DNA from 2 places in the Aquamicrobium terrae genome. Region 1 is predicted to be linked to the other one. Evidence: riboswitches for the same ligand, from Rfam matches in the RefSeq annotation. Region 1 holds a riboswitch; the other holds the start of a gene.
The links. A riboswitch is a leader RNA that binds a small molecule or an ion and turns the genes downstream of it on or off. The one in region 1 is predicted to bind thiamine pyrophosphate.

Region 1 (4,338 bases):
AGACAGGATGCGCAAGGCGGTGGCCGGAGCCGGGCTCGACATGGCCCGGCTGGAGCATGACATGAAGGCGAAGGACGCCGAGATCACCGCCCTCCTGCAGCGTCATGGCGCGCAGGCCGACGCGCTCGGCCTTGCCGGCACCCCGGTCTTCCTCATCGGCCCCTTCCTCGTCGCCTCCGCGCTCGACGAAGCGGGCTTCCGGCAGGTTATCTCCGACGCGCGAGCGCGCGACAGCAACTGATACGAAGGACTTCAGGCATATGACCGACGCAATGGACGAGCGGCCGGCACGGCGCGTATGGACTGCGCTGGCGCTTCTGGCCTGCATGGGGCTGGGCGCCTGCGCCACATCTTCCGAGATGACCGTGACCAGCCCTGCGCCCGCGCCGCCTGTGGCCGAGCCCGCGCCCGCGCCGGTCGAACAGGCTTCGGTCACGCCGCCGCGCTATGGGCCGCGCCCCAATGAGCGTTTCCCGCTTCCGCAGGAAGACCTGTCCAAGATCCCGGAAAAATATCACCGCCAGATGGTCGACTATCGCAGCGACTATGCGCCTGGCACCATCGTCGTCGATCCCGCCAACCGCTTCCTCTACCTCGTCCAGGCCAATGGCAAGGCGCTGCGCTACGGCGTCGGCGTGGGTGCCGCCGGGCGCGGGTTCAGCGGCGTCACCGATCTCGCCTGGAAGCAGGAATGGCCGCGCTGGCGCCCGACCGACTCGATGATCGCCCGCGCGCCCGAGCAGTACAAGAAATATGAGAACGGCGTCGAAGGCGGCCCGACCAATCCGCTCGGCGCGCGCGCGCTCTACCTGTTCAAGGACGGCAAGGATACCTACTACCGCATCCATGGCACCAACCAGCCGAACAGCATCGGCAAGGCGGTTTCGGCCGGCTGCATCCGCATGTTGAACATGGACGTCGTCGACCTCTATCAGCGTGCCCGCCCCGGCTCAAAGATCGTCATCCTCTAAGCAGTCGCGAAAAAGGCGCGGCGGCTTTGCGGCAACGACATGCCTCCCGCCAGAAAACTCCCCGGCCGAAACCGCTGCCGGGGAGGTTTTTCGTGTCAGCCTCGGGCGGCATCCAGCCCCATCTGCCAGAAATCCGCCTCCAGCCGCGAGGCCTTGCCGAACAGGGCGGCAAGCTCCCCGAAACGCCGCTCCGTCATCGAGCGCGCCGCCAGATCGTCGAGCAGGTTGCGTGAACCGACGGCAAGCTGCTGGAATGCATCCCCGGCATATTCGCCGATCCATTCACGGTACGGGTGGTCTTTCAGTGCGGCGACGCCGTTTGGCGCCAATGCCTTGCCGATCTCGGCATAGCCGATGACACACGGCGCGAGCGCGACATGGAGGTCCAGCAGGTCGCCGGCCGCGCCGCAGTCGAGCACGAAACGGGTATAGGCGACGGTTGCCTGATGCTCCGGCACGGAGTGGAGTTGCTCGGGCAAGAGCCCCCAGCGCCCGCACAGCCGCACATGCAGCTCCGTCTCGTCGAGTATGCCGGAAAGCCCCGCCTGCGCCGCCCGGATTTCGGGAATGGTGCGGCTCTTGTAAGCCGCGAGCGCCCAGGCGCGCGAGAACTGGATGAGGAACAGATAGTCCTGCACCAGATAGGCCCGGAACGCCGCCTCGGGCAGCGTGCCCGCGCCGAGCTGCCACACGAATTCATGACCGACATAGCTCTGCCAGTCAGCGGCGGCAGCCTGCTTCAGCCGTTCGAACACATCCATTGCTTACTCTCCACTCTCATAGGCTGCATCGAAGAACGCCAGTTCCAGCGCCACGGCACGCGAGAAGAAATCGCGGCTCGTCTCCGATTCCGCCGGCCCGACACGGTCAAGCTCGGCGCGCAGGAAAGCCACGAAATCCCGGAAATCGGGATTGTCGTGCAGGGTGATCCACTCCGCGTGGACGAAGTTTCGCGGCAGCGGCGCCAGCGCCTTCATGGCCCAGTCGAGATAGAGCCATTCGGCGACATTGAGCACGGCAAGTGCCGCCGCATAGGAACGCGTGGCCGCCGCCTCGCGCATGATCGACTTGAAACCGGTGGTGGGCTGCGTGTCGGCAATGGCCGCCCGCTGCTTTTCGCTGACGCCGAGCGCGTCGAACGCGCGCAGGAAGTAGGTGTTCTCCTCCCCCGACACCATGCCGATAAAGCGCCCGAAGCGCAGCCGCGCCTCGAAACTGTCGCTGGTGGCGATGGCCGCGCCCAGCAAGGTCAGGAAGCTGTCGAGAAAGCGGTGGTCCTGCACGAGATAGGAGGCCATTACCTCGTCGGGCACCATGCCCTGAAACAGTTCCTGGACGAAGCGGTGCTCGACCGCCCGCGTCCAGGCCGGCTGGCTTTCTCGTTTCAAGGTTTCGGTGAAGCGTTCGGTCATCGTGCTGTCCTTTCGTGGATGACAGCGAGACCGTCTGTTTCAGGCTTTGTTTCTGGCATGGGCGGCCTCGCAAGGAGGCCGGCAAAAGGCAGCTTGAAATTCGCCATCCCTTCGCCGGCATGATCCGGATCAGGTTCGAAGGGTCACCGCGCTGCTTGCGCCAGCGGTCTCTCAGCCCCTTGCGGGACTCCCCTTGGTGAGATCGTCTTTTAGGAAATAAGGATTGGCCTGTCACCCCTCGCCTCGCTTCAACGGCAAAGGGTCCACCAAATTTTCAGAGAGGGGCAGCGGGACTCCCCCTGTCCGGTCAACTCCACGAGGCGTGGCAGCCACAGCCTCGCCGCAAACGCAAAACGCCGCCCCGAAGGGCGGCGTTCCGAAATCAGGAAAATGAGCTGTTCTGGATGACGATGAGAAGATTTTCATGCGTTTAGCAGACCTGGCAGCGACCTACTCTCCCGCGTCTTGAGACGAAGTACCATCGGCGCAGGGGCGTTTCACGGCCGTGTTCGGAATGGGAACGGGTGCAGCCGCCCCGCCATGACCACCAGGTCGGCAAAGCGCATGTTATCTGAGAAGCTGTTTTGTGCTGATGTTTTGCGTGTCTGCCTTGATCGCCTTTCAGCCGTCAGGCTGCAAGGTCGACCGACCGTCGGCGCTTGTGCGCCGCGCCCGCGCAGCGCCGCCCGAAGGGCGGAACCAGCGTGAGCGATAACAGACATCGCGCAGCGATGAACATTAGGAATGAGAACGATCAAGCCGATCGAACTATTAGTACCGGTAAGCTTCAAGCGTTGCCGCTCTTCCACACCCGGCCTATCAACGTGGTCGTCTTCCACGGTTCTTGAGGGAATACTCGTTTTCAGGTGGGTTTCCCGCTTAGATGCCTTCAGCGGTTATCCCGTCCGTATATAGCTACCCTGCTATGCGGCTGGCGCCACAACAGGTCCACCAGAGATACGTCCATCCCGGTCCTCTCGTACTAGGGACAGATCCTGTCAATATTCCTACACCCACGGCAGATAGGGACCGAACTGTCTCACGACGTTCTGAACCCAACTCACGTACCGCTTTAAATGGCGAACAGCCATACCCTTGGGACCTGCTCCAGCCCCAGGATGCGATGAGTCGACATCGAGGTGCCAAACAACCCCGTCGATATGGACTCTTGGGGGTCATCAGCCTGTTATCCCCGGCGTACCTTTTATCCGTTGAGCGATGGCCCTTCCACACGGGACCACCGGATCACTATGACCGACTTTCGTCTCTGCTCGACTTGTCAGTCTCGCAGTCAGGCAGGCTTATGCCATTGCACTCAGCGAACGATTTCCGACCGTTCTGAGCCCACCATCGCGCGCCTCCGTTACTCTTTAGGAGGCGACCGCCCCAGTCAAACTACCCACCATACATTGTCCCGGACCCGGATGACGGGCCGCGGTTAGACATCCATAGTAATAAGGGTGGTATTTCAAGGGTGGCTCCACCAAGGCTGGCGCCCTGGCTTCAAAGCCTACCACCTATCCTACACATGCCACTACGAATGCCAATGTAAAGCTATAGTAAAGGTGCACGGGGTCTTTCCGTCTAACCGCAGGAACCCCGCATCTTCACGGGGAATTCAATTTCACTGAGTCTATGCTGGAGACAGCGGGGAAGTCGTTACGCCATTCGTGCAGGTCGGAACTTACCCGACAAGGAATTTCGCTACCTTAGGACCGTTATAGTTACGGCCGCCGTTTACCGGGGCTTCGATTCAAAGCTTGCACCTCTCCTCTTAACCTTCCGGCACCGGGCAGGCGTCAGACCCTATACGTCGCCTTGCGGCTTCGCAGAGCCCTGTGTTTTTGATAAACAGTCGCTACCCCCTGGTCTGTGCCACCCTCTTACGGTTGCCCGCAAAAGGGTCACGCTTCTTCCGAAGTTACGCGTGCAATTTGCCGAGTTCCTTCAGCATA
Region 2 (4,338 bases), 1.4 Mb from region 1:
GGCTTTGGTCGAGATAGACGACGATGATGTCGTCGGGCCAGTCCGCATCCGAGGAGCAGAAGGGGCAGAGCGCCATCGGCATTTCGGTGAGCACGAAGAAATTGGCCTCGGCCTTCAGCGGCGGGGCCATGAAGCCGCGCATGGCGACGGGCTTGCCTTCCAGCGCCTTCACCTTGTCCGAGAAACTGAGCCCCAGCACGCTGACCTTGCCGTAGAGCTCGTCGAAGGAGATCGTGTCCGTGGCGGCACCGGCCGGCCATGCGGCCAGCGAAAGCGCGGCCCCGCCCATCGCGGCAAGCGCGCGCCGGCGGTCCAGTCTGGTGGCGGTCATGTCGGCCTCCGTCGCAAACGGGCAGCCCCGGAATTCCGGACCTGCCCGGCCGTGCGATGCGTTACTGCGTCTGCCTGGCGCCCAGCGCCAGCGCCTCGGCCAGGACGCGATAGACGTCGCTCTGCTCCATATAGCCCTTGAAGTTCTCCGAGCCGGGGCCGGTCGCCTGAAGCACCACGTCGTCCACCGAATGCACGCCGGTGTCTCCGTCGCGAGGGATGTTGCCCTGCACCAGCACGGCGCCGGGAACGTCCTTGTAAGCTTCGTTGGCGACGTACTTCTTGTTCTCGTCCTGGATGGCCGGCACGAACGGACCGTCGAGCTTCGGACGGAAAGTCTCGTAATGGTCGGGGCCGTTGTTGGCGGCCAGGAACAGGCGGCGCGAGACATCGACGCTGTCGGGATAGCCGTCGCCGTCCTTGTCCTCGTAGTTTGGGAAGCCGGCATCGGCATAGGTGCCGACCTTCTCACGCATCTCGTCGCCGGGCTTCCCGTCATCGACCGTGCCGATGATCGAAACGCCGTGGGTGTGGTCGCCGGTCACGACGATCAGCGTATCGGGGTTCTGCTCGGCGAATTCGCGGGCGGCGCCGATCGCCTTGTCGAACTCGATGGTGTCGACCACGGCACGGTCCCAGTCGAGCGGATGGGACATCTTGTCGACATTGGCGGCCTCGACGACCAGCACGAAGCCTTCCGCGTTCTTCGAGAGCTGGCCGAGGGCGGCTTTGGTCATGTCGACCAGACCGGGCTGCTCGGGGAATTTCTCGACGCTGCCCTTCTTCAGGAACTCGCGGTCGAGCGTGGTGTCCATGTTGCCGGTGTGGAAGAGGCCGAGCACCTTGCCGGTGTTGGAGCCGGCGGCAGCCTCAAGCGCGCCCCTGGTGGTGGCCAGCGTATAGCCGGCTTCCTTGAAGCCCTCGATATGATCGATGTCGTCCTTGCGCTTCGAGCCGGCGACCGACTGCGGCAGGAAGTAGGCCGAACCACCACCGAGAATGACCTCGGGCTTCAGATCGAAGATCTGGGTGTTGATGGCGGCCTTCTCGGCGCGGCGGCGGGTGTGGGCGAAGAGCGCGGCAGGCGTCGCGTCCTGTAGCTCGGATGTGGTGACGATGCCCACCGACTTGGACGTCTGGCGGCGCAGCGCCTCGACCAGCGTCTCGACCTTCGGATCGTCGAACGGATCGGCGGTGCGGTCGGCATAGACGCCCAGCGCGTTCACGGCGCTCTTGTGGCCGGTCATGTAGGCCGACATGGTGTTGGCGCTGTCGGTGGCGACGGCCTCGGTGGACGAGGTGCCGATGAAGGCCATGCGGTCGAGGTCGTCCATGTTGAGACGGCCGTTGGCCTTGCCCTCGGTCATGCCCCTGGACATGATGCGCGCGGCGGTGCGATGCGCCACCGAAAGACCGTCGGCGATCAGGAAGATGACGTTCTTCGCCCTGGGCTCGGCGGAGGTGCCGTAAACCTCCCAGGTCACGGTCTTTTCCTCGTCGCCGGCCTTGGCGACAACCGTGTAGGTGCCGGGCTCGGCAATCGTCACGCCTTCAAGGCGCACGGCGGAAGCCTCGACACCGTCTTCCTTCTCGATGAAAGTGGCTTCCTTGCCGAACACTTCGGCAGCCGGCTTGCCGTTGATGGTGACGCTGACATCGGAGCCGGCGACGACGCCGTCGAACTCCACCTTCAGGTCGAAGGGCGACGCGCTGAGGATCGTCGCCCGGTCGAGCGGGTAGACCGTGGCCGCGCCGGCAACGGCCGGCACCAGTACGGTCGTTGCGGTCAGGATGGCGAGCAGGCTGCGCATTGTCGTGTTCTCCGTGAACGTCGAAAGAGACCCGCTTGCTAGGGCCGGCACATTACAGCGCGATGACGGCTTTGAGACAGGCCGATGACAAAGCCGCTCCGGTTCCATTGACCTCGCTTGACAGCACAGCCGGCTTGCAACATAGATGGCGCCATTCCGAGGGGGGCGCCGCACGGCGCTGAGATGGCGAAGAGCCGGACCCTTGAACCTGATCCGGGTTATGCCGGCGTAGGAACGGAACGAGGGCCTTCGGGCAATCCTGCCAATTCTTCGCACACCTGGATCTCCATGATGACAAGTCGGGAGATCGCCATGCATTCGAAATACGAGCCTCGCCCACCGACACGGCTTCCCTTCTAGGGGCCGGCGTCCATGTCGGCTGTCTCGGCAGCGCTGCGCACCGCCCTTGTGCTGGTGGCTTCATGGCAGGCGATCGTCATCGCCTTCGCCCCGCCGCGCTACATATTGCCCACGCCGCTCGAGGTCGCGACCGCTTTCCGGCGGCAGCCGCTTTATCTTCTCGACAACGCGCTGGTGACCCTGGCCGAGATCGCCGCCGGTTTCGCGGCCGGCATGACGGCCGGCATCGCCACCGCGCTTGCCATCGCCACCTTCCCGCGACTCGGGCGCGCCGTCTGGCCGATGGTGCTGGTGCTGCAAGCCTTCCCGGTCTTCGTCATCGCGCCGCTGCTGGTGCTGTGGTTCGGCTTCGGGATGACCTCCAAGGTGGTGATGACCACGCTCATCATCTTCTTTCCAGTGGCGTCCGCCTTTGCCGACGGGCTGCGCCGCACGCCGCACGAAATCGTCGATGCCGCCGCTCTCACCCCGGCCAGTCACCGGCAGACGCTGTTCCTGCTGCGCGTACCGCTTGCCTTGCCCGCCCTGATTTCGGGCCTGCGGGTCGCAGCACCCCTTGCCCCACTGGGCGCGGTCATCGGCGAATGGGTGGGCGCCTCGGCCGGGCTCGGCTTCGTCATGGTGCAGGCCAACGCCCGCATGCAGACCGACACCATGTTCGCGGCCATGGCCGTCATCGCCGTGCTGGCGCTGGCGCTGCGGCGGGCCGTCGACCTCCTTGCCCCCCTTCTCACGCCCTGGGCGCGCGAAGGCGATTTTTCCTCCACTCCCAAGCAAAGGAAGCCAACATGATTCGACCCTGCGCGCTCGCGCTCCTGCTGTCCGTCGCCACGGCCGGGGCGGCCCATGCCGCCGACAAGCTCACCGTGATGCTGGAATGGTTCGTCAATCCCGACCACGCACCGCTGGTGGTGGCGAAGGAACTCGGCCTGTTCGAGGAGGCCGGGCTGGATGTGGAACTGGTGCCGCCGGCCGACCCCTCGATCGTGCCGCGCGCCGTTGCTTCCGGCAAGGCGGAGATCGGCATCCACTACCAGCCGAACCTCTATCTCGACCATGACGCGGGCGTGTCGCTGGTGCGCTTCGGAACGCTGGTCGAGACCCCGCTCAACACGCTGACGGTTCTGGCCGACGGGCCGATCAAGGAGCTGAAGGACCTCGAAGGCAAGAAGATCGGCTTCTCGGTCTCCGGCTTCGAGGACGCCATCATTTCCCGCATGCTGGGGAGCGCCGGCGCCGACAAGGACAAGATCGAGCTGGTCAACGTCAATTTCGCCCTGTCACCGTCGCTGATCAGCGGCCAGGTGGACGCCACCATCGGCGGCTACCGCAATTTCGAGCTGACCCAGATGAAGCTCGAAGGCCATGAAGGCCGCGCCTTCTTCCCCGAGGAACACGGCATTCCGGTCTATGACGAGCTGGTGTTCGTGACCCGGCCGGACCTGGTCGAGGACGACCGCCTCAAGCGCTTCCTCGCAGCCGTCGAAAAGGGCGCGATCCACCTCACCAACCATCCAGAGGAGGGCTGGAAGCTGTTCGTGAAGGCCCATCCGGACCTCGACAACGAGCTGAACCGGCAGGCCTGGATCGACACGCTGCCGCGCTTCGCCAAGCGCCCCTCGGCGCTCGACCGCGCACGCTACGCCCGCTTCGGCGCATTCCTCGAGGAAAGCGGGCTGATCAGGAAAGCCCCCGCCATCGAGGACATCGCGGTGGAACTGCAATGAGCGGCGCTATCCCCGAACGTGCGGCCGAGCTGCTGGGCGAGGTGCGTCGGCGGCGGCCGCGCATCCATTGCCTGATGAACGGCGTGGTTCCCAAATTCGTGGCCGACGGG

Region 2: another riboswitch for thiamine pyrophosphate. It lies ahead of ACVCNR_RS13085 (ABC transporter permease); the one in region 1 lies ahead of ACVCNR_RS06365 (TenA family protein).

What each region holds. Positions count from the first base shown of each region.
Region 1 is NZ_JBRKLZ010000001.1:1,274,613-1,278,950, forward strand. It holds gene ACVCNR_RS06350 (DsbA family protein) at 1-241, shown strand, start outside; gene ACVCNR_RS06355 (L,D-transpeptidase) at 261-971, shown strand; gene ACVCNR_RS06360 (TenA family protein) at 1,067-1,732, opposite strand; gene ACVCNR_RS06365 (TenA family protein) at 1,736-2,383, opposite strand; TPP riboswitch at 2,473-2,587, opposite strand; rRNA gene rrf (5S ribosomal RNA) at 2,821-2,935, opposite strand; rRNA gene ACVCNR_RS06375 (23S ribosomal RNA) at 3,134-4,338, opposite strand, start outside.
Region 2 is NZ_JBRKLZ010000001.1:2,664,074-2,668,411, reverse strand. It holds gene ACVCNR_RS13095 (hypothetical protein) at 1-331, opposite strand, end outside; gene ACVCNR_RS13090 (alkaline phosphatase) at 393-2,141, opposite strand; TPP riboswitch at 2,291-2,393, shown strand; gene ACVCNR_RS13085 (ABC transporter permease) at 2,514-3,293, shown strand; gene ACVCNR_RS13080 (ABC transporter substrate-binding protein) at 3,290-4,228, shown strand; gene ACVCNR_RS13075 (hydroxyethylthiazole kinase) at 4,225-4,338, shown strand, end outside.